One region of the Lactobacillus sp. W8172 genome, then DNA from elsewhere that is predicted to be linked to it. Evidence: predicted binding sites of a transcription regulator. Region 1 holds the regulator's gene; each other region holds the start of a gene.
The links. The regulator Rex, encoded in region 1, represses fermentation and respiration genes when NADH is low (regulators of the CRP and FNR family bind a similar motif). The targets are predictions, from matches to a motif close to TTGTGAANTANTTCACAA.

Region 1 (10,147 bases):
CCGCGTTCTTGGTGTTAATTATCCTGCTGGCAAAACTATTGATGAATGGGCACATCAAGGGAAAGACACATTCAATTTTCCACGTGCAATGATGGAAGACGACGATTATGATTTTTCTTTTTCTGGACTAAAGAGTGCGTTTATCAACACCTGTCACCATGCAGATCAGCTTCATCAAGAATTAAATAAATATGATTTAGCTGCTAGCTTTCAAGCTGCAGTGGTTGATGTTTTAGCTCATAAAACAATCAGGGCAATCAAACAGTATCAACCAAAAACCTTCATCATGGGTGGCGGCGTTGCTGCTAATTTAGGTTTACGTGATCGAATGGAAGCTGAAATTGCTAACCTACCAGAGAATTTAACTCCTAAAGTTATTTTGCCAAGTCTAAAATTATGTGGTGATAATGCGGCAATGATAGGTGCTGCTGCCTATAATCTCTATAACGAAGGTAAATTTGCGGATTTAACTTTAAACGCAGATCCTTCGCTCGAATTACCTTACGCAACAGAAATGTTAAAGTAAAAACAAAAAGACTCAACTTTTAAGGTTGAGTCTTTTTTAATGTTTAATATTCGTGATAAAAAGCAACTAATTCACCTTGATCGCAAGATGTGAAGCCATTTTTTTCATAAAAGGCACGGGTCACAGGTTCTTCCATTGTCAAAAGCACTTGTTGGCGCACGTGACGAAATTCTTTACATACTTTATTAATCAATGTTGAGCCAATTCCCTGGTTTTGGTACGCAGGTAAAACCAGTAAGTCTTGAATATAAATAATAGTCAAGCCATCACCAACGACACGAATTAAGCCGATTAGTTGATCATGATTGAATGCGCCAAGCACATAAAGTGAATTATGGACAGCTTGCTGAAGTAGTTCAGGTTTTTCTGTATATGAAGTCCAGCCTACACTTTGATACAAGTTAATTAGTTGTTTTAGATTAATATTCTTATCGGTTAAAAAATTCATTTTGTCCTCCTTAATTTATCTACAAATTAAAGAGCAATACGTAATTTCTCCATTTCATAACCTCACTTTTTTATTTAATGGTATTAGGTAACCTTCATTTTATGAAAAGTGGGTCTAAAAGACAAGATGCTTGAGAACTTAATTAGCTATTCAGCATTTAAAGTTGAAATGTTAAACTAGTTATTTATAAAACTAGTGGAGGATGTATTTATGCAACACAATTATGTGGCTTTTAGCCAGGCAGATGTTTTTACCCAAATACCTTATCAGGGTAATCCGGTCGCGGTAATTATTGATGGTGACAAGTTTAGCGATGATGAAATGCAAAAAATAGCGAATTGGACCAACCTTTCGGAAACCACATTTTTATGTTCGCCAACGAATCCCGCTGCTGATTATCGTTTACGTATTTTTACCCCTAAAGAAGAACTATCCTTTGCAGGTCACCCAACGATTGGCTCAGCAAAAGTGGCATTGAATAATGGACTAAAGCCTAAGCATCCTGAATACTTAGTGCAAGAATGTGCTAAAGGATTGGTACCGGTTTATATGAAGCAAGACAAACTATTCTTTACCTTACCTAAACCTGACGTAAAACCAATTTCATCAGATTTATTAGAAGCAATTGCTCAGGCTCTAGGGCTCCCAAATATTGATTCAATTAAGCTAGCTAAGGTAGTTGACGTTGGAGCAGTTTGGTACACTTTATATCTTGATACGGTCGAAACTGTTCTTAGTCTAAATCCAGACGACAGCCAATTAGCATCATTATTGCCAAAAGGCACTTCAGGTGTAACTGTTTTTGCCTTGACTGATGGAGAAACGGAAGTTGAAGTTCGGTCATTTGCCCCCGGACAAGGTGTCCATGAAGATCCTGTTTGTGGGAGTGGGAATGGTGCAGTGGCAGTTTTGGTTAAAGAAGAGCACCTATTAGCAAAATCTCACTATCTTGCTAGCCAAGGCCAAAAATGTGGACGCTCCGGGTTAATTGAAGTTGACTTAGATAATCAAGGTCAAATTCTAATTGGTGGACAAGCTGTTGAGTGTATTAAAGGTCGAATTACGCTACCAGAACGGTAATAAAAAGAGATTGCATGATTAATGCAATCTCTTTTAGTTTATTCGAAGTCATCTAATGCAGTGAGAGCTGTTTCCCAGTCATCATTTGCCTTGTCTAATTCGGTTTGAATGTCTGTTAATTGTTCTTGAAGTGGTCCAAGCTTATCAAAATTAGTAGCAATTTCAGGATCAGCCATTTCAGTTTGAATTTCTTCTTGCTGCTTTTCAAGTTGGTCGATTTTTGCTTCAGCAGCTTCTACTTCACGTTGCAACTTCCGTTTTTGTGAATCGCGCTGCTTTTGTTCTTGATAAGAAAGCTTATTGGTTGATTCATCAGAAGGATTTTCCATTTCTGTTGCACTTTGCTCAATAGAGGCTTCAGCCGCAGTATCTGTCGTTTTAGCTTTTTCGTTAAGGTAATATGTGTAATCACCCTCATAAACTTTGGCATGCTGGTCTTTAACTTCAACAATTTTGTTGGATAATTGATTAATAAAGTAACGGTCATGTGAAACAAACAGTAAAGTGCCATCAAACTTTTGTAAGGCTTGTTCAAGCACTTCCTTAGCTTCTAAGTCTAAGTGGTTAGTAGGCTCATCCATTAGCAGAAAGTTGTTGTGTTCCAGAGACAAGACTGTCAGAGTCAGTCTTGCTTTCTGTCCACCTGATAGTTGCCCGACTGTCTTATCAATGTCTTTAGCCGTAAAAAGAAAACTTGCTAGAATTGAACGTACATCCCGTTCGGGCATCGTTTTATGGCGATCCCAAATTGTATCAAGCACTGTTTTGGTCGGATCAAGCAGTTGTAATTCTTGATCATAATAACCGATGTCAAGAGAGGCACCATACTTGATCGAACCACCCTTTGGCTTTAATTCCTTCATGACAGTTTTAAGTAGGGTAGATTTACCAATTCCGTTAGGGCCAATTACTGCAACACGATCGCCCTTGTTAACTTGCAAGGAAATATCTTCGACCATGGTTTTGGTTGGATAACCAATGGTTAAGTCACGTAAAATTAATACTTCTTTTCCGGAAGGGCGTTCACTTCTAAAGTTAATTTGAACCTTGTTTTTATGTTTAGGTGGAGTGATCCGTTCCATTTTTTCTAGTTGCTTACGTCGACTTTGGGCACGCTTAGTGGTTTTAGCTCTGGCAATATTCTTTTGAATGAATTCCTCATCCTTTTTAATTTTTTCTTGTTGCCGCTCGTAAGCCTCTTCTTGCTGCATGTTGCGTAACTCACGCTCAGCAACATAGTTAGAGTAGTTTCCCTTAAAAACAGTTAGCTTACCGAATTGCAATTCAAAAATTTGGTTAGCCAAATGATCTAAAAAGTACTGGTCGTGGGAAACAACCAAGATAGCACCAGAATAGCTCTTTAGATAGGTTTCTAACCAGTCCAAAGTATCTAAATCAAGATAGTTGGTAGGCTCATCGAGCAAAAGTAGTGGTGGCTTACGTAACAACAGTTTAACGAAAGCCAATCTAGTTTTTTCACCACCAGAAAGACTACCAATTGTTTTTGTCCATGTTGATTCAGGAAAATTAAAACCATTTAGAATACTCTTAATATCAGACTGATAAGTGTAACCGCCTTGTTGCTCAAAGTTAAATTGAAGTTGGTCATACTGTTTTAGCAGCTGCTTATCCTCAGGATGAGCGGCAATTTTTTCCTGCAGAGTTTGAATATTCTGGCTCATTTGAATTAGCGTAGCAAAAACGGTCAACATTTCATCCCAAATGTTGTTTTCTTCGTTTAAACCATTTTCCTGTGCAATATAACCAACGTCGATGTCTTTATTAATCGTGAATTCGCCGTGAGTAGCTTCTTCTTCACCAGTCATAATTTTTAATAGGGTAGTCTTACCAACCCCGTTTGGTCCCACTAAACCAATTCGTGCATTTGAATCAATTGAAAAATTGACGTTCTTAAATAGTGTAGTAGCGCCAAATTGTTTCTCTAAGTTGTGTCCTTGTGCAATTATCATAATTTTTCACCTAAAAACTATTTTAGCATACACTGCAGTGCGATAGTGGACGGATTATTGAAGGGAGGCAAAAACAAAGTTAGTGAAGATTTGGTAATTATCAATTTGTTAAGGGATGTACAAATAAGTTTTCACTAAGTCAAGATTTCTTAGGGAAAAAACTGAAACTAGCACCTTTTTTATTAATTCAAGATTGTGAAAAAACATTTGCAAATGCTATCAATTTATAGGTAAAATAATACTAATTGATGAGCTAATTCACAAATAACTCTTAGGCAAAATAAGTTGGAGGCTTTTAAAATGGAAAAAATCAAAATACCGACTGCGACCGCAAAAAGATTACCGCTATATTATCGCTATTTAATTATTTTAAATGAAGCAGGTAAGGAAAAAGTTTCGTCGACTGAATTATCAGAAGCTGTTCAAGTAGATAGTGCTTCAATTAGACGTGACTTTTCATATTTTGGTGCTTTGGGTAAGCGTGGCTATGGATATGACGTAAAGAGTCTGCTTACATTTTTTAAAAAAATTCTTAATCAAGATACTCTAACTAATGTTGCCTTAGTCGGTGTTGGTAATTTGGGACATGCGCTTCTTAACTATAATTTTAAGCGGAGTAACAATATCCGTATTTCCTGTGCCTTTGATATTGACCCTAAGATTACTGGTAAAATTTTGAGCGGTGTACCCGTTTACGAGATGAGCGAGTTGAAGAAACAATTAAGTGATCAACAAATTACTATTGCCATTTTGACGGTCCCATCTGATTCTGCCCAAAGAACTGCCGATGATATGGTCGAAGCAGGCATTAAGGGCATCATGAACTTTACCCCTATTCGTTTATCTGCTCCAACCGGTGTAAGGATTCAGAATGTAGACTTAGCAACTGAATTACAGACATTGATTTACTTCCTTGACTCAGATAAGGGTAAGGATAACCAGTAATAAGCCCAATAATATCAACGTTTTAAGTGAATTAGCACTTTGGTAAAAAAAGTGCTAATTTTTTCTTGCTTTTTTTAGGAAAAGGGGTTATTATCATATTTGTAAGTTAGCACTTGGGTAATAGGAGTGCTAACCGATAAATAATTAAAAATGAAAATAAACAATAGGAGGGACAAACGTGTTACAACCAATTGGTGATCGCGTGATCGTAAAAGTTAAAGAAGAAGAAGAAAAAACTGTAGGCGGAATCGTCCTTGCTTCAAATGCAAAAGAAAAGCCAACAGAAGGTGAAGTTGTTGCAGTTGGTGAAGGCAGTTATGCTGACAACGGCGACAAGATTCCAATGTCTGTCAATAAGGGCGACGTTGTTCTTTACGACAAGTATTCTGGCACTAACGTTGAATACGAAGGCGAAAAATTTTTAGTCCTTCATGAAAAAGATATTTTAGCAATTGTTAAGTAATCTAAGGAGCGGATATTATGGCAAAAGACATTAAATTTTCAGAAAAAGCAAGACGTTCCCTATTAAAGGGTGTTGATAAATTAGCTGATACTGTTAAAGCAACTATCGGTCCTAAGGGTAGAAATGTTGTTTTGGAACAATCATACGGTAACCCAGAGATTACTAACGATGGTGTAACAATTGCTAAGTCAATTGAATTAAAAGATCACTACGAAAACATGGGTGCTAAGTTAGTAGCTGAAGCAGCACAAAAGACTAACGATATTGCCGGTGATGGTACTACTACTGCAGTTGTTTTAACTCAGGCAATTATCCGTGAAGGAATGAAGAACGTTACTGCTGGTGCTAACCCTGTAGGTGTTCGTCGTGGTATTGAAAAAGCAACTAACGCAGTTGTTGATGAATTACACAAGATTAGCCACACAGTTTCTTCGAAAGATCAAATCGCTCAAGTTGCTTCAGTTTCTTCAGCTTCAAAAGAAGTTGGTGATTTAATTGCTGACGCAATGGAAAAAGTTGGTAATGACGGTGTTATTACCATTGAAGATTCACGTGGTATCGAAACTGAATTATCTGTTGTTGAAGGTATGCAATTTGACCGTGGTTACTTATCACAATATATGGTAACTGACAACGACAAGATGGAAGCTGACTTAGACAATCCTTACGTTTTGATTACTGACAAGAAGATTTCTAACATTCAAGATATCCTACCTTTGTTGCAAGAAATCGTTCAACAAGGTAAATCATTATTGATTATTGCTGATGACGTTTCTGGTGAAGCTCTTCCAACTTTAGTATTGAACAAGATTCGTGGTACTTTCAATGTTGTAGCCGTTAAGGCTCCTGGTTTTGGTGACCGTCGTAAGGAACAATTACAAGATATTGCTGCTCTTACTGGTGGTACAGTAATTACCGAAGACCTTGGTCTTGAATTAAAAGACACTACAATTGCTCAATTAGGTCAAGCACGTCGTATCACTGTAACTAAGGACTCAACTACTATTGTTGATGGTGCTGGTTCAGAAGATGCTATCAAAGAACGTGAAGATTCAATCAGAAAGCAAATTGCTGATACTACTTCAGACTTTGATAAGAAGAAGTTACAAGAACGTCTTGCTAAGTTAACTGGTGGTGTAGCTGTTATTCATGTTGGTGCTGCAACTGAAACTGAATTGAAAGAACGTAGATACCGCATTGAAGACGCATTGAACTCAACTCGTGCTGCTGTTGACGAAGGCTACGTAGCAGGTGGTGGTACTGCTTTAGTTGATGTTGAAGATGCCGTTAAGGACCTTAAGGGTGATAACGCGGATGAACAAACAGGTATCAACATTGTTTTACGTGCTTTAAGTGCTCCAGTTCGCCAAATTGCTGAAAACGCTGGTGAAGACGGTTCAGTTATCTTGAACAAACTTGAAAGTCAAGATCTTGAAGTTGGTTACAACGCTGCTACTGACAAGTGGGAAAACATGGTTGAATCTGGTATTATCGACCCAACTAAGGTTACTCGTACTGCATTACAAAACGCTGCCTCAATTGCTGCTTTATTATTAACTACTGAAGCAGTTGTTGCAGAAATCCCAGAAGACAAACCTGCAGTTGATCCTAATGCTGCTGGTGCCGGTGCTCCTGGTATGATGTAATCATTATTTTACTGATTCAAAAGAGTCGTTCATTTGAACGACTCTTTTTTATTGCTAAGTTTTAGCTTTTCCACTTGAATTTCTCAAAATTAGTTTATGAGAAATTTGACAAAAAATGATAATAATATTAATATATTTGCTTGTATTATATTTTTCCACAAGAAAGGAAAGCTGATGGAGTACTTATGCTTACTTGGCGTTCTGGTAATCGTTGTAGGTTTTGCCCTAGGACTAGATACAGTCGCAGTTGTTGTGATTTCTGCTTTGGTAACAGCCTTAGTATCAGGAATTGATTTTGTTTCGTTTTTACGAATTTTAGGAAAGGGATTTATTGATAACCGAATGGTTTCAATCTTTTTCTTAACTTTGCCAACTATCGGAATAATTGAGAGACACGGTCTCAAAAAGGCAGCAGTCAACTTAATTAATAAGATTAAGAACTTAACACCAGGTAGAATTTTTGATATCTATACTGCGGTTCGTGAAATTGCCGCACTTTTTGGTATTTCTCTTCAAGGACAAGTTCAATTCATTGTTCCTCTAATTAACCCAATGGCACAAGCGGCTGGAAAGGTAAATGGTGAATTGACTGAATTAGAAGTTGACCAAATTAAAGGTCGTGCCGCTGCAAGTGAGAACTTTGGCAATTTTTATGCCCAGAACCTATTTATCGGTTCTTCAAGCGTATTGCTAATTGCCAGTACGATGAAATCACTGGGTCATCCAGTTGAAACAAATTCTATTGTTATAAACACTTTGCCAATTGCGATAATTTGTTATCTTCTATGCTTAGGTTATAACCACATCTTTGATCAAAAACTAAAGAAAGCAAAGGTAAAATAAATGAAAGCGATAATTGATAATTTCTTGTTGGCTTTTTACATTATTATTGGATTATTCTTTTTGGCTGCAGCAATTGAATCATGGCGTGACCAAACAAATCCAGCTCGTTGGGGCACAGGTTTATTCTGGTTAATTTTCGCCGCACTGTTTTCTCTAGGACAATGGTTACCTAGTGAAGTCAGTGGTGGTTTGCTACTTGTGATTGCTCTGCTTTCACTATTTAAGCAAGTGCGTGTAGGTCATATTAAGGAATTAAGTGAAAAAGTTGCTTCCGAAACGATTAGGCGAATTGGCAACTTGATTTTTTTACCAAGTATTTTGCTAGCAGTTATTGCTTTAGTAATTGCACAATTTACTAAACTTGGCGGTCAAGTTGGTATTGGAATTGCAGCAGTTATTTCTTTAATTGTTGCAATGATTCTAACTAAATCAAATATTAAAGTGGCTTACGAAGATACTCAACGAATGGTGCGTTCGGTTGGATCTGCAGGAGTTCTGCCACAATTATTAGCAACATTGGGAGTTGTTTTCACTGCTTCTGGTGTTGGTCAAGCAACTTCAAAAGCAATTTCCGGACTATTTCCGGTTGGTAACCGTCTATTAGGTGTTATTCTATACTGTGTAGCAATGGCATTGTTTACTGCAATTATGGGTAATGCCTTTGCAGCTTTTGCCGTAATTACAGCTGGGATCGGTATTCCGTTCGTGATTGCACAAGGTGGTTCTCCTGTTGTTGTGGCTGCTTTAGGTATGACTGCAGGGTATTGTGGAACTTTACTAACACCAATGGCAGCAAACTTTAACACTTTGCCGGTTGCATTAATGGAAATGAAAGATCCACTAGGTGTAATCAAACAGCAATATCCAATTGCATTAATTATGTTGCTTGTTCACATTATCTTGATGTATTTCTTAGCTTTTTAGTAGTTAGAAAAGAGAATGAAAATGAAAATTTTAGTAACAGGTTTTGATCCATTTGGTGATGACAAAATAAATCCTGCAATTGAAGCCGTTAAACGGTTAGACGATGAAATTGTTGGTGCACAAATTATTAAGGTTGAAATACCAACAGTTTTTGGTGATTGTGCCGATGTTGTGCATGATGCGATTGAACAACATCAACCGGATTATGTTTTAAACATTGGTCAAGCTGGTGGTCGTTATGCGCTAACTCCAGAACGCGTTGCGATTAACTTTGATGATGGCCGAATCGCTGATAACAAGGGTTATCAACCGATTGCGACACCAATTCATGAAGATGGCCAGAATGCGTACTTTACTCAATTGCCTGTTAAGGCGATGGTCAAAGCAATCCGTGAAGTTGGAATTCCAGCATTGGTTTCAACAACAGCGGGTACTTTTGTCTGCAATCACATTATGTACCAAGTTCAGTATATGATTGACAAGGAATTTCATGACCTTAAAGCTGGTTTCATGCATATTCCATTTTTACCTGAACAAGTCGTTGCAAGACCTGATACACCAAGCCTAAGTTTGGCTGATGATGTGAGGGGCATTACTGCGGCAATCACTGCTATCGTTGAAATGGACGGCAAAAAAGACCTTCAAAGCATTGAAGGTCACATTGCTTAAAATCTATTACTAAGTTAGTAAACTGGTTTACACAATCAAATATTTGTAAAAAAAGAGATCGTTTGTTGCGGTCTTTTTTTCTTTTGACAGATAGTTTAGCGTATAATGATAACAGTAACGCAAAAGAAGAAGAGGAACAAATGGCTAAAGCAAATTTAACTCCGATGATGGAGCAATATCACGAAATTAAAAAGCAATATCCCGATGCTTTCCTTTTTTATCGCGTCGGGGATTTTTATGAATTATTTGAAGACGATGCCGTCAAGGGTGCTCAGATACTTGAATTAACTTTAACGAATCGATCAAATAAATCAGAGAACCCAGTTCCGATGGCGGGTGTTCCTCATGTTGCTGTTGATTCCTACGTGGATACTTTGGTAGAAAAAGGATATAAAGTAGCGCTATGTGAGCAGCTTGAAGATCCCAAAGAAGCTAAAGGAATGGTCAAACGAGGTATTATTCAACTAGTTACACCAGGAACTTTAATGAACGACAAGCCAAGTGAGGCTAAGGAGTCCAACTATTTAACTTCCGTTGTTACTACTAAAAACAGCTTCGGTTTGGCCTATAGTGACTTGTCGACAGGTGAAATTTATACTACACATTTAAAAACTTTTGCGGCCGTTTCAAATG
Region 2 (10,147 bases), on a different contig from region 1:
CAGTGTTACTTTTGGGTGTATTGATATGAATGGTGATTTGGATCAAGAAAATATGAGTAAATTGATTCAACTAGCTCATGTCCTTGATTTGGAAGTTGTTATGCACATGGCTTTTGACGAGATAGCTGAGAATCAGCAACAAAATGCTATTGATTGGTTAAGTTCTAAAAAAGTTAAACGCATTTTGACGCACGGGGGCAGTTTAGAGCAAACTATTTCCGATAATTATCCTCACTTAAAAGAAATTATTAATTGGGCTAAAAATAAAATTGAAATTCTTCCTGGTGGTGGAATAACTGCTCAAAACATAGCTAAAGTAGCTAGAGAGCTCGATGTTAATCAAATGCACGGGACGAAAATCGTGAGCTAACGCAAAAAAATTATTGACAAAAAATAAGACAATAATTAAAATACAATTAATATAAAAAGCAATGAAAAGAAGAGTAAGATTATTTAAAGCGTATTAGAGAGTTCTGTTTGCTGAAAATGAACCGTGAGAGTAGTCTGAAAGTAACTTTGAGCTATATGGTGAATTTTTAGTAGCTAATATTGGTGACACCCATTATCGTGTTAGCGTATCGCAGTTATGCCGTACGTGAAGTGACCTAACGACATTTTGTTCGTTGGTAAAATAGGTGGTACCGTGCTAAAGCACCCTTGATGAAAATCAGGGTGCTTTTTTTATTGGTTTTCAAAAAGTTCAAAGTTAAAGTACATGCTAGAAAGTGAGAGAAATGAAAAGTATTTTTTAAAATGAGCATCAATTGGAAACACACAGAAATATGAAAAGGTAGGAGAGTAAAATGGAAGAATTTAAAGACGATATTAATAAAAAGCCATTAAGTTGGAAGGAATACTTAGTAGTTGCCTCATTATTGTTTGGTTTGTTTTTTGGAGCTGGAAATTTGATTTTTCCAATCCATTTAGGCCAATTATCTGGAGCAAATTGGGGGATGGCAACTTTTGGCTTTTTAGTGACAGCGGTTTTGTTGCCCTTACTGGCTGTCTTAGCGATTAGTGCTAGTCATGCTAAAGGTGTTTATGATATTGGAAAGCCCTTAGGACCTAAATTTGCATTGATTTTTATGGTTTTAATCCATTTGACGCTAGGACCATTATTTGCAACACCACGTACTGCGAGCATTTCTTTTTCGGTCGGGTTAGCACCAGTGCTGCCACAAAAATATGCGAAAACTAGTTTATTAATTTTTTCGGCTATTTTCTTTATTTTAGCTTTTATCATTGCATATAAGCAATCAACCATTTTAAGCAGTATTGGAAAAGTCTTAAACCCACTGTTTCTGATTTTATTATTCTCGGTATTTTTACTTGCAGCTCATTCGCCAATGGGTGCTGCTAAAAATCAAAGTGCTACGACTGCTTATCAAACAATGCCATTTTTTAACGGCTTCTTGCAAGGATACAACACAATGGATGCTTTAGCTGGTCTTGCTTTCGGTTATACGATTGTGTCTGCCGTTAATCAATTAGGTAAGACATCTGCTAAGAGTAATGCTAAAGTAACCGCGAGAGCGGGTGTGATTGCTACAAGTGCGATCGGGGTTATCTATATTGGCTTAATTTGGTTAGGTGCAACTACATTAAATCACTTTAAAATTGCGCCCGAGGGTGGAACAACGTTTAATCAAATCGTTACTTATTATTTAGGGGATGTTGGCCATGCACTTCTTGCAACCCTAGTTACACTAACATGTTTGACTACTGCTGTTGGTTTAATTGCAGCATTTGCGCAAGACTTTCACCGTAGTTTCAAAAAGATTAGCTATCACGCATGGCTTGCTATCATGACATTTGTTTCCTTTATCACGGCTAACTTTGGCTTAGATACGATTATTGCTTGGTCCACACCAATGTTGATGTTTTTATATCCAATTGCAATGGTTTTAATCATTTTGTCAATTTCAGGTACTCTTTTTGATCATGATCCAGTTGTTTATTATTGGGGAGTTGGGTTAACACTAATTCCAGCTGTTTTTGATATGCTTGCGTCATTTCCTCCAGCAATTAGTCAACAGGGCTGGGCATTAGCACTAAAATCGATTCAATATCGTTTCTTACTATTTTCAGACATTGGTATGGATTGGGTTATTCCAACTGTTCTTGGGCTGGCAATTGGTTTTGCTGTTCACTTTTATCACAAAGCTAAATTGCAAGATGCTTAACCATTCATATAGTTCAACTTTTAGAGCCTCTTCTTTGACATCACTGCTTGATAAAAGTAGATTTAACTTAAAGAGTTAATTAAATTGATGTAAAAAGAAGTGGGGGCTAATTATTTTGAACGATATGAATATGAGCAAGCAAGGTAAAAATAAAAGTGCTCAGTCTGGGACAAAAATGCACCACTCATCAATGCAAATGAGTGGTGGCAACATGATGATGCACGGAAATCAGATGATGGACATGGGAAATCTAAAACAAAAATTTTGGATTTCTCTAGTGCTTGCATTACCGATACTGTTTCTATCACCAGCAATGGGAATTAGTTTGCCTTTTCAATTTTCTTTTAACGGTTCTGAATGGATAGTAGCTCTTTTTGCAACTATCCTATTCTTTTATGGTGGCGAACCATTTTTAAAAGGTGCTTTTTATGAGTTAAAAGCAAAAAGACCTGAAATGATGACCTTAATCTCCCTTGGCATTGTTACGGCGTATGTTTATAGTATCTATGCTTTTGTTGAAAACAATATCTTACATAATCAAAATCAGGTAATGGACTTTTTCTGGGAATTGGCAACCCTAATTTTAATTATGTTATTAGGTCATTGGATTGAAATGTCTTCCATGATGAGTGCAAATAGTTCAGTAAATGACCTAGCTAAATTATTACCAGATAAGGTCCATCTTCAAGATAATGGTCAGACAAAAGATGTTTCAATTAACGATGTGCAAAAGGATGCAATTGTTTTAGTTAAACCAGGTGAGAGCGTACCGTTAGACGGAATTGTCATTGACGGCTCCAGTGATGTTAATGAATCCTTGGTTACAGGTGAATCACAAAGTGTAATACGTAAAGTTAATGATAAAGTAATCGGTGGTTCAATTAATGGTTCTGGCACAATTGTCGTTAAAGTATCTAGTTCAGCTAACTCTGGTTTTTTGGCAAACGTAAACAAGTTAGTTCAGTCATCGCAAATGAATAAATCTAATTTGCAGAATTTAGCAGATCGCGTGTCCGGTTGGTTGTTTTATGCAGCACTAATTATTGGTGTCATTGCTCTAATTGTCTGGACTAGTTTAAAAGGAATAAGTAACGGACTGGAGCGGATGGTTACAGTCCTAGTCATTGCCTGCCCACATGCATTAGGTTTAGCTATTCCTCTTGTAAATGCAAAAAGCATGTCAATTGGTGCAAAAAATGGGCTGTTGATTCGAAATCGCAATGTAATTGGTATTAGTCAAAAAATTAAATATGTTGTAATGGATAAGACGGGGACACTGACTGAAGGAAAATTTCAGGTTCGTCAGTTTGATACACTAAACCAAACAATCAATAAGGAAGGTGTATTAAGATTAATTGCCTCGCTTGAACAAGATTCAACGCATCCAATTGCAAAGAGTATCTTGCAATTTGCCGATGAAAAGAAAATCAGTCTTTTACCGTTATCAAATAGCAAAACTGCTTCGGGTAAAGGTGTTACTGGAACAATTAACGGCAAGGATTATCAATTAGTCAATGAAAAAACCGCTCGTTCTTTAGTTAATAATTTTCCTAAAATATCTGCTGCTGATTATACGGTAAGCTATCTTTTGCAGGATTCCAATTTGCTCGGGTATGTTGCAGTTGGTGATCAAGTTAAGAAAACAGCAATTTCACTAATTAAAGAACTTAAAGCCCAAAACATTATTCCAGTAATGTTAACTGGTGATAATGAAAATGTTGCGGATAGTATTGCAGAAAAGCTGGGAATTACAGAAGTTTACTCAGGGCTTTTGCCAGAAGATAAACAAAAAATTATCGGAAAGTATCAAGCTAATGGCAATAAGGTAATGATGGTAGGGGATGGAATTAACGATGCTCCTAGCTTAGCAAAAGCTGATATCGGTGTAGCTATTGGTACAGGAACAGATGTTGCAATTGATTCTGCTGATGTCGTTTTGGTTAATAGTAATCCAATTGATATCATCAATTTTTTAAAGCTAGCTAAGAACACACAGAAAAAGACAGTTGAAAATTTATGGTGGGGAGCCGGCTATAACATTATAGCCTTACCACTTGCTGCTGGTGTTTTAGCTCCAATTGGAATTCTTCTCCCACCAGCAGTTGGCGCAATCTTAATGTCGCTTTCAACTGTGATTGTGGCTATCAATGCGGAAACAATCCGAATATAAAACTATTAAAAGGCATCTAAAGAAAGGTGCCTTTTGTCTTTTATTAACTTTTTAAATAATTAAAATGATAGCACTTTAATTTGAAAAATATTGAACAAAAATTAAATAACGCGTATCATAAATAGTGAGGTCGCGAAAGAAATATTTTTCAGTTAGAATAGAAATATAAGTTAAAAAGGAGAAGCAAATGAGCGAAGAAGAATACCGTGTTGAAAGTGACACTATTGGTCCTGTAAAAATTCCTAAGGACGCATTATGGGGACCCCAAACAGAAAGAAGTCGAAATAACTTTCCAAGTGGGGAACTCATGCCGCTGGCAATTATTCGTGCATTTTTAAACCTGAAAAAGGCTGCTGCTGAGTCAAATGTCGAAGTAGGCGATGAACCAGAAGAAAAAGGTGCAGCAATTGAAGATGCAGTTGATCATCTTTTACAATTAAATGATGAAGATTTGCGTAAAGATTTTCCACTTCACGTATTGCAAACAGGTTCTGGTACTCAAAGCAATATGAATGTTAATGAAGTTGTTGCCAATTTAGCTAATAAATTACACCCTGACTTAAATATTTTGCCAAACGATGATGTTAACCGTGGTCAATCCTCTAATGATACTTATCCTACTGCAATGAATATCGTAGCTGTTGAAGCACTTGATAAGTTAGAGCCAGCTATTCAGCATTTAATTGACGAACTAAAGATTAAGCAAGATAAATACTGGAAGACTGTAAAAGTAGGACGTACGCACTTGCAAGATGCAACTCCAATTACCTTTGGACAAGAAGTCTCTGGCTATATTTCTGCTCTGAAACATGACTTATCATACATTCAAGAGTTAAAACCTACTTTATATGAATTAGCAATTGGTGGTACGGCTGTTGGTACTGGACTGAATGCTGCTCCAGGTATGACAGAAAAAATTGTTGCTAAATTATCCGAAGTTTACGGTCATGAGTTCAAAGTTAAGACCAACAAATTCTGGGGTTTAGCTCATCATTCTGGTATTGATGTTGTTCATGGAGCATTAAAGACTCTAGCAGCAGATATGTTTAAAATCGCGCAAGATATTCGCTTTTTAGCCTCGGGTCCAAGAGCTGCTTACCATGAATTAAATATTCCTGCTAACGAACCAGGTTCTTCAATTATGCCTGGTAAAGTTAACCCAACTCAAGCTGAAGCAGTGACTATGGCAGCTGCTAAAGTTTTTGGTAATGACACAACAATTACTTTCGCTGCTTCACAAGGAAACTTCGAAATGAATGTCTTTAAAACCGTCATGATTGCTGCCTTTTTGGATTCATGCGATATTTTGACAGGTACAATTGAAGGCTTTGCCGATAAGATGATTTCTGGTTTAACAGTTAACTCAGAAAAGATGGATGAATTACTAGAAAATTCATTGATGACAGTTACTGCATTGTCACCTCATATTGGTTATCATGCTGCAGCTAAGATTGCACAAGCTGCAGATAAAGAAGGAACAACGCTTAAAGAAGCAGCTTTGAAGAGTGGCGAGTTAACAGAAGAACAATACGATCAATGGATGGATTACATGCAAATGACTAATATTGATCGAACAGAACCAGAAGATTAAACTTACAGGAGGAATTTGATGGCTAAATTTGTTTTTACACCCAATGATAGTTCTGAGATTGCCAATGATTACGATGCTGTAATTATTGGCGCGGGTGGAGCAGGACTTACTGCTGCAATTCAAGCAAATGAATTAGGATTAAAAGTGGCCGTTTTTGAGAAAAACGCAGAGCTTGGCGGTAACACTAATCGGGCTTCGTCCGGAATGAATGCTTCTGAAAGTCTTGTTCAAATCAATGAAGGTATCATTGATAACAAAGAAGATTTTTACGAGGAAACGCTAAAGGGTGGTGGACGCTTGAATGATCCAGAACTACTTCGCTATTTTGTTGATCACTCTGCTTTAGCAATTGATTGGTTAAGTGATCATGGAATTGAATTAACTAATCTGACAATTACAGGTGGAATGAGTAAAAAGAGAGCTCATCGTCCCGCTTCAATGGCTCCAGTAGGTAATTATCTTGTATCAGGTGCGCTTGAACAGATTCAAAAAGAAAATATTCCTGTGTTTAACAATACTAAAGTGACGAAACTGATCCGTGCTGATAAGCAAAGAGTTACTGGTGTTGAAGTTGAAACACCTGCGGGTACTAAAACAGTAAGTGCTAAGGCAATTTTACTAGCAAGTGGTGGTTTTGGTTCTTCTAAAGAGCTTATCAAAAAGTATCGTCCTGATTTGGTTGATTTTAAAACTACTAATCAGCCTGGAGCAACAGGCGATGGCTTAAAACTAGCTGAAGAAGTTGATGCACAGCTTGAACAAATGGACTTTATTCAAGTTCATCCAACTGCACAGACCGACACTGATCACGTGTATTTAATTGGTGAAGGCTTACGTGGTGAAGGAGCAATTTTGGTTAATAAATCTGGTAAAAGGTTTGTTAACGAAATGAATACTAGAAAAATTGTTTCCAATGCAATAAATGATTTGCATGAAGGAGGAGCATATCTAATATTTGATCAAGGCATCAGAGAAAACTTTACTGCAGTCGAATTTTATGATCATGTTGGTCTGGTTAGCCATGGAAACACATTACAAGAAGTTGCGCAAGCAATTGATGTTGATGGTGATAATCTTCAGGCAACTGTCGATACTTGGAATGATGCTATTAATCAAAAGAATGACGCTCAATTTGGCAGAACTACTGGAATGGATCGCTCAATTACCAAGGGACCTTTCTTTGCTATTCACATTAATCCTGCCATTCACTACACCATGGGCGGAATTCATATCACGCCGAAGACTGAGGTCTTAGATACTGACGGTAATGTGATTTCGGGCCTATATGCAGCTGGTGAAGTTTCCGGTGGGCTTCATGGTAATAACCGAATTGGTGGAAATTCAATTGCTGAAACAGTAATTTTTGGCCGTCAAGCAGGTATGCAGATGACTGATTACGTAAGAAATAATAAATAGTTTATTTAAACCAAAAAGTGCTTAGCCTAGTGCTAAGCATTTTTTACGAAGTTAGCTCTATACATCATATTTTGTAAAGAGCTATATAATATACATATTTGAGAGGAATACAAGTTATGTCGAGAAAAGTTTTACTAGTTGGTGATGGAGCAGTCGGTTCAACTTTTGCCAACGACCTTTTGCAAAATACTCAAGTTGATGAATTAGTGATAACAGACGTGGTTAAAGAAAAACCAATTGGAGATGCAATGGATCTTGAGGATATTACTCCATTTGTTGGTTCATGTAATATTCATGCAGGCGAATATACTGATGCAAAGGATGCAGATGTTGTAGTTATTACAGCCGGTGTACCACGAAAACCAGGTGAAACTAGGTTAGATTTAGTCAATAAGAATGTTAAGATTTTAAAGAGCATCGTTCAACCCATTGTGGAATCTGGTTTTGATGGTATATTTGTTGTTTCTGCGAATCCTGTTGATATATTGACCACCATAACGCAAAGGCTTTCCGGCTTTCCTAAGAATAAAGTTATTGGTACAGGTACTTCACTAGACTCAGCTCGACTAAAAGTTGAGTTGGCAAAAAGACTGAATTTATCTGTCAAAGAAATTACTTCTATTGTGCTGGGAGAACATGGTGACACCTCATTTGAGAATTTTGACGAAACGGTTGTTGATGGTAAACCATTATCCAAATTTAGTGAACTGACTTCGTCAGATTTATGTAATATTGAAAGTTACATTCGTCAAAAAGGTGGGGAAATTATCAAAAACAAAGGGGCAACTTTTTATGGCATAGCAATGATGCTAGCGAAAATTGTTGGTGCTATTTTGGAAAATAAGGCAATTGTTTTACCTTTATCAGCGCCAATAAATGGTGAGTATGGTATTAAACATGATTTGTATTTGGGAACTCCTGCAGTGATTGATGGTACTGGAATTAGTAGCGTAATTGAAACCAAACTATCTGAAAGAGAATTAGCAAAAATGGTCGATTCTGCTGATAGAATGCAGAAAATTTTAGATGGTATTGAACTATACTAATACAGCTGATCATGAAACGTAAGTAAAAACTTTTAATGCAGGAAAATGATTAAAAGTTAAACAAAAAAGTGGGGACAAGCATCGCTGTCCCCACTTTTGTTATAATGACTGGCTAAAAGGCTTCAACTAAAGCTTTTATTTTTACGTAAAACTTGTTCAGCGATTCCACTATTGGTTATCAGATGCGTAATCATGTCGCCTCTGAGTGCTCCAAGAAGTGCATCTTCTTTGAAATGGTTTTTTACGATGATAAAGCGATTAGGTACCTGCATTAAAGTATCTAAGTTAATGCCGCAAATATGTGGTTCAATTGGTTTGTAAAAGTTACCATTAATGTCATAGGGACGACCGAAAACAATTCCCGCAACTTGATGACTATCAACATTTTGCAAGACACTTTTAGCATAATTGTCCATAAAAAACTCGTTAGATTCAAGCGATTGCATAGTTCCAAGGCTTGCACAAACCATGTCAAGTTGGTCAAACATTTCTTCGGCGTGGACATAAAATGGTTCTTTCTTTAATTCTGTTACTGTACTTGTATTAACAGAATAAAGTGGCGCAGGAAAAGTCAGACATTTAGCATTAAATTTGTCTGCAGCTTCCTGCACCAATTGGTTTTTCCTTTTGCCTGCATTGACAGCTTGACCTAGAAGCTGCACGAACGTTAAATCCTCACGATTAGCTTCAGAAAAGTCGTTAATAACTTCGCGTAAAAGTGCACCCCACGTTAAACCAACTACATGCGCAGATTTTGTATAATTTTGAATTTGCTTTGCAGCATAGCTAACAATTACTTCATTATCTTGGTTTTTGGTTTCCAGATCTTCTAGGATGTAAACTTCCTTTAGATTGAATTGCTTGCGAAATTCACTTTCCAGTTTTTGCGATCTCTTTGGTGTTTGCGCAATACTAATTTTTACAATGCCCTTGTTTCTTGCGTCTTCAAGTGACTTTGTAATCAAATAACGCGATAAGTTATATTTCTCTGATATATCTGCAATATTCATTTGACTTAAAAAATAGTCATGTGCAATATTAGCAAGCTGTTCATCTGTTAATAATGTCATTTTTAGATTCCTCATCTTTGATCTTATTTTTAAATTATATTCGAAAAAAGCGCTTCATTCTACATTAAAAACAGGATTTAGCTTAAAATAACAATTTAAAAAATCACTTTTAATATTCTTATTTTCTATTCGAGTATATCACAGAAGGTTCCGTCAGTAATTTTCTGTAAATCGTTTGGATTTAAAAAAACACTCCTGCCTATTTTTCCACTTGAAACAGCAATTTCTGTTTCTTTTTCCATACTTGAATCAAGAAAAATTGGAAAATGCTGATTAAAATGGATTCCAATTGGCGTATTGGCACCGTGAACATACCCGGTAGTTTTCACAAGATCCTTTAAAGGAAGCAATTCGCATTTTTTGTTACCTGAATTTTTAGCTAGCTTTTTCATGCTTAAATACTCAGTAACAGGAATAACACCAACTAGAGGACCGGTCTTATTGCCTGAACAGACAATTGTCTTATAGACCAAATGTTCATTCTCGTTTAAAATAGATGTATCCATTTGCGCTACACCACCAGAATCTTCTTGTGTAGCAAATTTTGCTGGACGATAAGATATATTGTTGCGTTCAAGTATTTTTTCTACTAACGTTTTTTCAATATTATTTTTCTTCTTAGACATAATTATCACCTTAGTTAAATATTAGCATTGATGAGGGTGGTTGAA
Region 3 (10,147 bases), on a different contig from region 1:
TAAGTTACCTGTACCCATTTGGTTTAAGAAGTTAGTAATTGCAAAGTTAACTGCACTGAAGATTGGATTAATAATGTAGTACATAATTAAGGCAATCAGCAGCAAACTCAAAATTGGGTAAATGAGCATCGGCTTCATTCCCTCAAGTGATTTTGGCAATTTAGCAAACAGCTTCTTTAAGCCAACTACTAAGTAACCAGCAATAAAACCGGAAGCAAGCCCGCCTAAGAAACCGGCTGGTGATTTAGCATTAGTTACAACATTAGCAACATAAGCACCGCCGTATGCTCCACTATAAACGGTAGCCATGAAACCACCAACAAAACCTGGCATTAAGGCAGGCAGGTCACCAATTGATTCAGCAATATAACCTGATAGGATTGGCACCATGAAGGCAAAGGCCATGTTACCAGCATTGTTTAAGAAAATGAAAGCAGGTGATTTTGGTCCACCAGCAAAGTTTTCAACGATGAAGGAAATGGCCATTAAGATACCACCACCGATAACGAATGGTAACATGTGCGAAACACCGTTCATTAGGTTTTGGTAAATTGAGCCCCAGAAGCCCTTCTTTGAATCATCACTTGTTTCAGAACTTGCTTGACCGTCTGAGTGGTAAACACTAGCTTTTGAATCTAAAATTGTTTCAACTAATTCATCTGGCTTGTTAATACCATCGACAACTGGACGACTGATTAATGGCTTACCATCAAAACGTGGCATGTCCACTTTCTTGTCTGAAGCAATAATGACACCTTTAGCACGACTAATTTCATCAGCTGTCAATTTATCTTTAACACCTTCAGAACCATTAGTTTCAATGCGGACATCCGCACCGCGTGCTTTACCTGCTTTAATAATAGCTTCTTGAGCCATGTAAGTATGAGCAATACCGTTAATACATGCAGTAACACCAACAATTAATGGCTTTTCTTCACCAGTTGAAGCAGCAGGACTAGCAGCTTGTTCTTTTTCAGCCTTCTTATCTGCATCGCTCTTTTGTTCAGCTTCTTCGAATAAGTTAATAACTTCTTCTGGATTCTTTGCTTCCTTAAGTGCAGCAACTAAATCAGGATTGATTAGTAAACCTGAAAGTTTTGCCAAAGCCTCAAGGTGAGTATTGTCTGCCCCATCAGGAGCAGTGATCATAAAGAAGAGGTTAACTGGTTGACCATCAAGTGAGTTGTAGTCAATTCCCTGTGCACTCTTAGCAAAAAGTACACGTGCCTTATTGATAGACTTGTTGCGCGCGTGAGGCATTGCAATTCCGTCACCAATACCGGTTGTTGATTCATTCTCCCGTGCCCAAATCGATTTGATGAATTCATCTTCATCGTTGACGATGCCGGTTTCGACCTCTAAGTCGGCCATTTCCTTAATAGCATCTTCTTTATTAGTCGCATTAAGCGACATAATCATCGATTCAGGAGCTAAAATATCTTTAATTTTCATTAGTTCTTCTCCTTAATTACGATAGTTGCTCTACATTAATCTGTGGTAAAACAGCTTCAATCTGACTCATCACAGCAATATCCTTGGTAAAGGCGGTAGCTGCACCACATGCCATTCCGATACGGAAGCTTTCAGCTGGATCTTTGGTCTTAACATAAGTTCCAACAAAACCAGCAATCATTGAGTCACCAGCACCGACTGAATTAACAGCAGTACCCACGGCTCCTTTAGCGTGATAGAAATGATCTTTGGTAATCAAATAACCGCCTTTGCCAGCCATTGAAACCATCACGTTTTGCGCTCCCATATCGAGTAGCTTACGTGCACATTCAAGCATATCTTGATCTGAATCAAAGGTAGTGTTGAACAGCTCAGCAAGTTCGTGATGGTTAGGCTTGATTACTAATGGCTTGTAGCTCAGTGTGTCAAGTAGTGCCTGACCGGTTGTATCAATGACAAACTCGGCACCAGCTTCCTTAATTTCTGGCAATAATTCTTTGTAAAAGTCTACTGGCAAACTTGGTGCAAGTGATCCACTTAAGACCACAATATCACCCTTTTGTAAATCACCCATTCGTGACTTGAAAGCAGTAATTTCTTGATCTGTAATATTTGGTCCCGCAGCATTAATCTCGGTTTCGTCTTGTGCATGAACCTTCACATTGACGCGTGTATCGTCTGAAATAGTCACAAAGTCATTAACAATGCGGCGTTGATTTAGTTGACGCACCAACTCTTTACCGGTAAAACCACCGACAAAGCCCCAAGCAGTATTGTCAATTTCAAGCTGATTTAGAATTTGGGAAACGTTGATTCCCTTACCCCCAGCAAGAAATGAGCAATTATTGCTACGGTTAACATTACCGCTATCCACTTTGTCTAATTGAATAACATAATCCAAAGCAGGATTAACGGTTACCGTATATATCATTATTTGGCCTCCTTCAAATTAACCTTTGCAGGTAAAATCTTTTTGTTTTGCATCCCAAGTTTATTTGTGATCACGGTGAGATTTTTGACATTACCAAAAACAGCGAAGTTACGTTCACCAATTTTGCTTTCATCTGTCAAAACGTAAGTATGATCTGCACAGGCAATTTCTTGCTTCTTAATGGCTGCTTCCTCTGGATCTGGCGTTGTCAGATTACCATTGTGATCAATTCCATTAGTACCAATAAAACTAGCGGCAAAGTTCATGCTTTGCAATTGCTCAATCGCAAATTGACCAATCACGGCATGAGTATCTTCTTTAATCTTGCCACCTAAAAGCATGGTGTTAATGCCATGTCCAACAGCACTTAGAGCTGTTTCAATTCCATTAGTGACAACGGTTATACCTGCTACATTAGCAAGAAATGGGACCATTTCATAAGCAGTTGTACCTGCATCGATAAAAAGATAATCGTTTTCATGCACGTAATGCTCAACCGCATAGCGTGCAATTCGAACCTTATCATCGTGATTCATTGTAAAGCGAATATGCTGCGAAACATCATGAGCAAATTTCTTAACCGACTGTGCACCACCATGAACTCGCCGAACTAAACCTTTTTCTTCCATTCGAATTAGGTCTCGCCGAATCGTCGACTCTGACGTTGCCGTCAGTTTGGACAAGTCGCAAACACGACATAGTTCATGTTGATTAACATAGTTTTCAATCAGCTTTTGACGTTCCTGTGTTAGCATCTTCCCTCACCTCCGAAGAGTATTTTATGCGCGTTTCCATTCAAAATCAATCATTTTTACTCAAAATCACTCACTTTTATGCAAAAACAAGCAGCATATTCTTAACTCCTAACCTTAAAGACAACAAAAAAGCTGTACGCTATTAGCATCACAGCTTTCTTTTCACTATTTACGTAATTCTTTTTGCGCAGACGGCAAAATAAATGAGCAAACAAACCCAATAATTGCAAAAATTAACATCATGATAAAGCCTAAGCGATAGCCATTATCCAACCTTATTGCTTCGCTTACACCGCTGCCAGTTGCTCCTAATGTTATAACTAGCATCGCCAAGGCAGTCCCAAGTGAACCACCTATTTGTCTAATGGTTGATGAAACAGCATTCGCATGAGCTGTCATATTTATATCCACTTGATTAATTCCAGCAGTGAAAGTAGTCATCATGGTAAAAGAAATACCAATCATTCTTAGCGCATAGCATAAACTAATTAAAACTAGACTTGTTTTAGTGTTGAAAATCAGCATTGGTAGAGTACCTAACAACAACATCCCAAAGCCAAACAAAGACAGTTTTTTAATGCCAAATTTATCATATAAAGTACCTGAAATCGGATTGCAGATAATCATTATTAAGGCTCCAGGCATCATCACTAAGCCAGAAGTTAATGCAGTTTCCGCACGCGTTGTTTGTAAATACAATGGCAAAACTAACTCTATTCCTACCATTGAAATGTTACTAATTGTGCTAAGCAATGTACAGAGATCAAAGCCTGAATTTTTCAAAACTCTGATATCTAATAAAGGCTTAGACATCTTCAACTGGCGACGACAAAATAGCCAAATAATCACAATACCAATAATAAAAATCAAAGTTAAAGTTACGGTGATTTTACCAGTATTACCTATTTCTGACAGTGCATACAAGATCAACCCAAATCCTACAATTGATTCCAGAAAAGAAACCACATCGACTGAGCTTAAATGAGCAACAGTGATATTTTGAATTGTAAAAAAGGCAAGTACACATACTAAAGCACTGGCAAAGCTTAAAATTATAAATAGCATTTGCCATTCTGCGTATTTCAAAATCAAGCCTGAAATGGTTGGTCCAACAGCCGGTCCAAAACCAATTACCAATCCAGTGATTCCCATCGCCATTCCACGCTTTTCTGGTGGAAACAGAATTAAAATGACATTTTGAATAAATGGCATCAGTCCTCCCGCGGCAATAGCTTCAATAATGCGCCCTAATAGCAAAGCTTCAAAATTTGGCGCAAACAGACAAACTAACGAGCCAGCAAAAAAGATTGCCATCATAGTTAAAAAATTGTTTTTGAGACTAAATGACTCAAAAATCCAAGCTGAAATTGGAATCATTAACCCAACTACCAATAAATATGCCGTGGTTAACCATTGAGCTGTTGCCTGTCCCACGTTAAACGACTTCATGATTGACGGTAATGCATTATTTAAAAAAGTTTCAGCCAATAATGAAACAAAGGCACCGAACAGCAGTACAGCCATCATCAGCACTCTTTTTTTACCAGAAATTTCTTTCACTTCTTTTTCCATTTTTTCTCCCTTTTAAAATATGTAGCAAGCTACATTTGACAGAAATAAAGCATGAATTTATTTAAAACCTTCAATTATTTGATCGAGAAAAGCTTCAAATTGCTCGACTTCAACAACTGATGAACCTTGTGTGATTTGTGCATTAGTGTTATCAAGAATTGCATGAATTTTGGTGATGTTCTTATCAACAAGAGCAAAGCCCTTGTCAGATAATTGCAAAACTATTTGACGTTGATCAGTTTCAAGGTGGGTTGTATAAATTAGACCATTTTCTTCCAAGCGTCGCACAATTCCTCTGATTGTTGGATGACTTAGCACAAACATATCCGCTATTTCTTTTTGCGTCACTGTTCTATCTTTGGCCTCATACAGAAAAACCATTAGCGATATCTGTGCACCAGTTAAAGAATATTCCTTGAACATTTCTCCAAACTGATTATTTAGTTGTTTTTCAATTAGCGTATTCGCAGCTTTGATTTTAGGACCAATTCGGTTTAAATATACGTTCATAATTTTCCTCAATTCATTTGTGTAGTATACTACACAAAATTATTTTTGCAAGAAGGTTTGAAATTTAGCTGTAAAATTATCGGCGTTGAACGCCTCACTTTGTTTAAAACAGTAATTCAGCTGAATTATCAGCTAAAAATTTTTAAAAACATTCTAGATTAGTCAGAAGCAAAAAGACCAGCTCTAAAATATAAGAACTGGTCTTTTAATACGTATTAATTAAGTTTATTTATCGATTTTACTTAATGCGTCATTAACCGCATCTTTTAGTCCGCGGCTTGTGCTTGAAGCACCAGAAACTGCATCAACATCAACTTTATTTTGCTTAACCATTTCTTCAGGCAATGTCTTAACGGCTTTTAAGCCGTAGTCTTCGGATTCTGCTTGCTTTAGAACTTCAATCTTCTTCAAGTTCTTGTCCTTGTCTGCAGTAACACGAACGACGATTTCACCACCCATACCACCATTGGTTCTACCAATGTATTGATCTTTGCCAGTTTCAAAAGTTTCATGGTTAAGGTCAGAAGTTAAGTGAACATCATGACTAGAAGCACCAGTTGCTGCATCAACAGCAACATCGTCTTTAGCCTTAGCAGCATTTTCACCAGCAATCTTACCCCAAATCAAACACTCAGCAATGTTGTTACCACCTTGATATTGGTTTGCACAAATACCACCAAATTCACCAGCTGAATATAGGTGAGGAATTGGTTGACCCTTAGTATCTAAGATTTCAGCTTGAGCATTTCTTCTTGCACCACCCTGGGTGTTAAGCATTGTCTGCTCCATTTGAATAGCATAAATTGGGCCATCAGCAAACACACGCATGGTCTTTGGATCACGACGGAACTCAGGATCATCACCAGTTTGAGCAGCCTTGTTGAAGCGTTCCAATGAATCTTTCAAAATAGCAGGATCTACCTTAATCTCATCTGCTAGTTCTTCTACAGAGTCGGCCTTAACTACATTTTCCTTGTATACTGGATAACTACCAATAATTGGGTCTGCATCCAATTCTGCCTTTTTAGCTTCATCAAAAATTAGGTATGGGTGTTCCTGATTGATTGGCACTTTCCATTGGCCATGGTTCTTAATGTGACCATGACGGTTTTCTTCAGCTTCATCGAAGTATCTTGTACCATCATCCCCAATAACAAATGAACTACCATGAGCAACAGCAATATTTTGTGCACCAAGCATCAAACGACCACGTTCACCCTTTGGTACTGCAAAAGCCATTCCGTGAAGTAAGCCAAGTGATTCAAAGTTGTGCATGTGCCAGAAGTCTGCACCAACTTGTTCAGCCATCTTAATACCGTCACCCTTATTGTAAAGAGTACCTAAAGGTGCTAATCTCTTAGCGCCAAGATAGTCTTCAACCATGGTTTGGTTATTTTCAAAACCACCGGTTGTCATTACCACACCGTTTTTAGCTTGAACCTTAAGCAGTTTGCCTTCGCGTTCAATCAAAACTCCCTCAATCTTACGAGTCTCAGGGTCTTGAATCAGTTCCTTGGCAGGTGTGCTGTACATAACATCAATGTTATCCTTACGTTCAACTACTTTTGCTCTTAGGATTTTCCATAAGGCTGCGTCAAACCAAGATTCGCGAACAGTTGTGAAATCATAGGATTCTGATCCTTCAAATTCAGGAAATTCTTCGTAGGCATGATGTAAACGTTCAGGTGCGTATTGTTTTGCACTGCATGGTTTTACACCCAAATATTTTGTGACGTAGTTTGGTGTGTTAACCATCCCTTTAACGTAAGTATCGATCATCTCTTCATCAAGTGACATTGGTGCAGTCAAGTTTTTGTAGTACTTCTTTAACTCATCAAAATCATTACCAGTTCCGATTAACTGGGCTGAATAACGTGTGTTGCCTCCTTCATGACCTTCTGGTGCTGCATCAACAAGCAGTACTTTTGAGCCACTATCAGCTGCAAAACGAGCAGCAGTTGCACCAGCACCACCAAAGCCTAGTACAACAACATCGTAATTAGCATCCCATTTAGTATCTTTTTGATAAATCATGATTCTATCCTTCTTCTTTTTTGTAATCACTTTCACTAATAAGTTAATTTTATCACTAATATTACTTTTGGAATGATTAATTTTAAAAAGTTGTCCTAATTATTTAAACAAAAAAACACTTTTGTCATTTGTTCCATAAATCACATAGACTCTTTTTAATGAGCTTAAATCAGAAATTTTGTCATAAATTGTATTTATATTTTCAATTTATGACTATGCAAAAAAGAAGGAAGTTATCTTCCTTCTTTTTACCGAGATATTTTTATATTCATCTATGTGAAAATCAATGTTAGTTATTGAGATATTTCTTTAATTCCTCACCTTTAAGTCCAGCGCTAAGACCAACTAGCAACTTGATTCTAGCTTTTGGTCCAGTTAATCCACGACAGAAAATGATACCCATTTTAGCAAGGTTAACGCCGCCGCCCTCGTAGTCGTAAACTGGTTCAGCAATTCCGTTGAAGCAGCGTGATACTAAGACTAGCGGGATATTGTGGTCAATTAAAGATTGCAGCTCAGGCAAAGTCTCTGGTGGCATGTTTCCGGCACCCAAAGCTTCAATCACAATGCCGTTAGTTTCCGGCTTGTTTAATGCGTGGAGTAGCTCGGTACCCATTCCAGCATATGCTTTAACCAAATAAACATTTGAGACAACATGATCAATTGGTTCATGCGCTTGTGGTTTAATCGTTTGAACATAATTAACATGCCCTTCGGAAACAATTCCAATTGGACCAAAAGTTGGTGTCCGGAAAGTCGCAACATTGGTGGTGTGGGTTTTTGTCACATAGCGGGCTGAATGAATCTCATCGTTCATTACCACTACTACACCCTTACCCACGGATTCAGGTGAACTAGCAACTGTGATTGCAGTTCTAAAGTTATATAAACCGTCACTACCCACTTCATTAGACGAGCGCATTGCACCAGTTACCACAACTGGCATTTTACTTGAAATAGTTAAATCTAAAAAGATTGCTGTTTCTTCAAGCGTATCGGTACCATGGGTAACAACTGCACCAAAAAAGCCTTCTGCTTCGGCACGACGAATTCGTAAAGAAAGTTCAAGCATTCTTTGGGGTGTCATATGCGGTGACGGTACATTAAAAATTTCTTCCGTTACTAATTCAACTTCGCCTTTATTCTCTAGCTGAATGGTAGCAAGTGGATTTTGGTCATTCGGTTTAATATTGCCATCTGCATCTTCAGACATTGAAATAGTCCCACCAGTATGCAAAATCAGAATTTTCTTTGTCATATTCGTCTCTCCTAGCTATAAGCGATTAAGCCAATTCTAACATTTATATAGCCGGGATTGAAATGATTAAAACGGAATTTTTACGCCTTAATTAGAGATACTTTTGATAACTATTCACCATAAACTTCTTTAGCTAAATCAAAGGCAGTCCATGCATTAGGCCATCCACAATAAAAGGCTAAATGAGTAATCAGTTCCACCATTTCTTCTTTAGTCACGCCATTAGTCTTTGCAATAGCCATGTGCGATTTTAATTGTGGATATGCCCCTTTTGCCATCAAAGCAGCACAAGTAATCAAGCTACGATCACGTGCTGGCAACTGCTTTTCACGAGACCAAACTTCACCAAATAAAACATCATCATTTAATTCTGCAAATTTAGGAGCAAATTTGCCTAAATTATCATGGCCTGCTGTTTGCTTTTTCATAATTAGTTCTCCAATCCTTGATAATATTCATCTGTTACGGGTTCTAGCCACTCTGGCGTTCCCGCTGTAACTGCAAGGTGCGCAAACCAACTATCTTTAGTAGCACCGTGCCAATGCTTGACACCATCATGAACTACCACTACATCTCCAGGATGTAATTTCTGCACTGGCTTATTCTCCTCTTGATACCAGCCTTCGCCCGCTGTTGCAATTAAAATCTGGAAACCATTGTTGTGCTTATGCCAATTGTTACGGCATCCTGGCTCAAAACTAACATTTGAAACACCAACATTTAATGCAGGATCTGCAACTAAATTCTCTAAGTAACTTTGACCAATGAAATATTTTTGATATGCTTCATTCTTTTCGCCTAAAGGAAACAAACCTTTTTTGACGCTTTCTTCATTATTTGTCATTCTTGGTCTCTCCAATCTGTTTTAGATAAGCTGCAAAAGTTTCGTCGTCAGCAATGCTGTGATCCTGCTTTGACTGGTACCAGTCGATTTTTTGTCCAAGCACTTTCATACTGCTCTTCAGCTCTAGCAATCTTTCCTCAGCACTAGTTTGAACTTCTTTTAACAAAGCTAGTCGCTGTGGAATAGTTGCATCCCCTTGGGCACGCAGCTGGATGTACTCTTTTAACTGCGGAATTGTCATTCCAGTACCTTTTAGATGTAAAACAAACTCAAGCCAGCTGAGGTCATCATCTATATAGTAACGTTGCCCAGCTTTATCTCTTTTGGGAACAAGTAATTCTTCTTGCTCATAGTAGCGTAAAGTCGATGGTGTCAAATGCGTCAATTCACTGAATTGACCAATACGATAATGTTCTTTTGCAGTCATCATTACTCCTATTTAACTTATTTTTTTTGACAACTTTACGATATCCCTTCAAGTGTACTTTAAGTCAAGCGCTTTTTAATTTTTATTTTTTGACTTTTAATGGGTATTTTTGCTTGCCAAAATTTCGACCGACTTGTAAAATGACCGTTGGTCATTATTAAAAAGGAGGCAATTATGCACGTCTTAACTCCTGAAGAAAAGCAAGCCAAAAAGCAGATAATTGCAGCAGCTGCGAGCAAGCTTTTTCAAGAACATGATTTTACCGAAATCTCAATGGCACAAATTGCCAATGAATCTGGCGTAGCCAAAGGTACATTATTTAACTACTTTAAAACCAAAGAAAATATTTTTATGTACCTTCTTT

Region 2: the regulator Rex is predicted to act here: its motif matches at 4,434-4,451, upstream of H3R21_RS01155 (class II fumarate hydratase).
Region 3: the regulator Rex is predicted to act here: its motif matches at 7,275-7,292, upstream of H3R21_RS04520 (FAD-binding protein).

The regions. Positions count from the first base shown of each region.
Region 1 covers NZ_JACFPG010000005.1:53,723-63,869, forward strand. The annotation lists gene tsaD (tRNA (adenosine(37)-N6)-threonylcarbamoyltransferase complex transferase subunit TsaD) at 1-526, shown strand, start outside; gene H3R21_RS06935 (GNAT family N-acetyltransferase) at 570-974, opposite strand; gene H3R21_RS06940 (PhzF family phenazine biosynthesis protein) at 1,185-2,054, shown strand; gene H3R21_RS06945 (ABC-F family ATP-binding cassette domain-containing protein) at 2,093-4,024, opposite strand; gene H3R21_RS06950 (redox-sensing transcriptional repressor Rex) at 4,325-4,969, shown strand; gene groES (co-chaperone GroES) at 5,148-5,432, shown strand; gene groL (chaperonin GroEL) at 5,450-7,078, shown strand; gene H3R21_RS06965 (DUF969 domain-containing protein) at 7,253-7,921, shown strand; gene H3R21_RS06970 (DUF979 domain-containing protein) at 7,922-8,845, shown strand; gene pcp (pyroglutamyl-peptidase I) at 8,867-9,514, shown strand; gene mutS (DNA mismatch repair protein MutS) at 9,679-10,147, shown strand, end outside.
Region 2 covers NZ_JACFPG010000001.1:240,220-250,366, forward strand. The annotation lists gene H3R21_RS01140 (copper homeostasis protein CutC) at 1-370, shown strand, start outside; T-box leader at 423-662, shown strand; gene brnQ (branched-chain amino acid transport system II carrier protein) at 804-2,183, shown strand; gene H3R21_RS01150 (copper-translocating P-type ATPase) at 2,308-4,353, shown strand; gene H3R21_RS01155 (class II fumarate hydratase) at 4,541-5,944, shown strand; gene H3R21_RS01160 (flavocytochrome c) at 5,963-7,360, shown strand; gene H3R21_RS01165 (L-lactate dehydrogenase) at 7,477-8,406, shown strand; gene H3R21_RS01170 (sugar-binding transcriptional regulator) at 8,529-9,476, opposite strand; gene H3R21_RS01175 (aminoacyl-tRNA deacylase) at 9,602-10,102, opposite strand.
Region 3 covers NZ_JACFPG010000002.1:197,388-207,534, forward strand. The annotation lists gene H3R21_RS04495 (fructose-specific PTS transporter subunit EIIC) at 1-1,452, opposite strand, end outside; gene pfkB (1-phosphofructokinase) at 1,469-2,383, opposite strand; gene H3R21_RS04505 (DeoR/GlpR family DNA-binding transcription regulator) at 2,383-3,138, opposite strand; gene H3R21_RS04510 (MDR family MFS transporter) at 3,304-4,710, opposite strand; gene H3R21_RS04515 (MarR family winged helix-turn-helix transcriptional regulator) at 4,768-5,220, opposite strand; gene H3R21_RS04520 (FAD-binding protein) at 5,446-7,254, opposite strand; gene H3R21_RS04525 (asparaginase) at 7,544-8,512, opposite strand; gene H3R21_RS04530 (carboxymuconolactone decarboxylase family protein) at 8,623-8,943, opposite strand; gene H3R21_RS04535 (cupin domain-containing protein) at 8,943-9,356, opposite strand; gene H3R21_RS04540 (MerR family transcriptional regulator) at 9,346-9,783, opposite strand; gene H3R21_RS04545 (TetR/AcrR family transcriptional regulator) at 9,958-10,147, shown strand, end outside.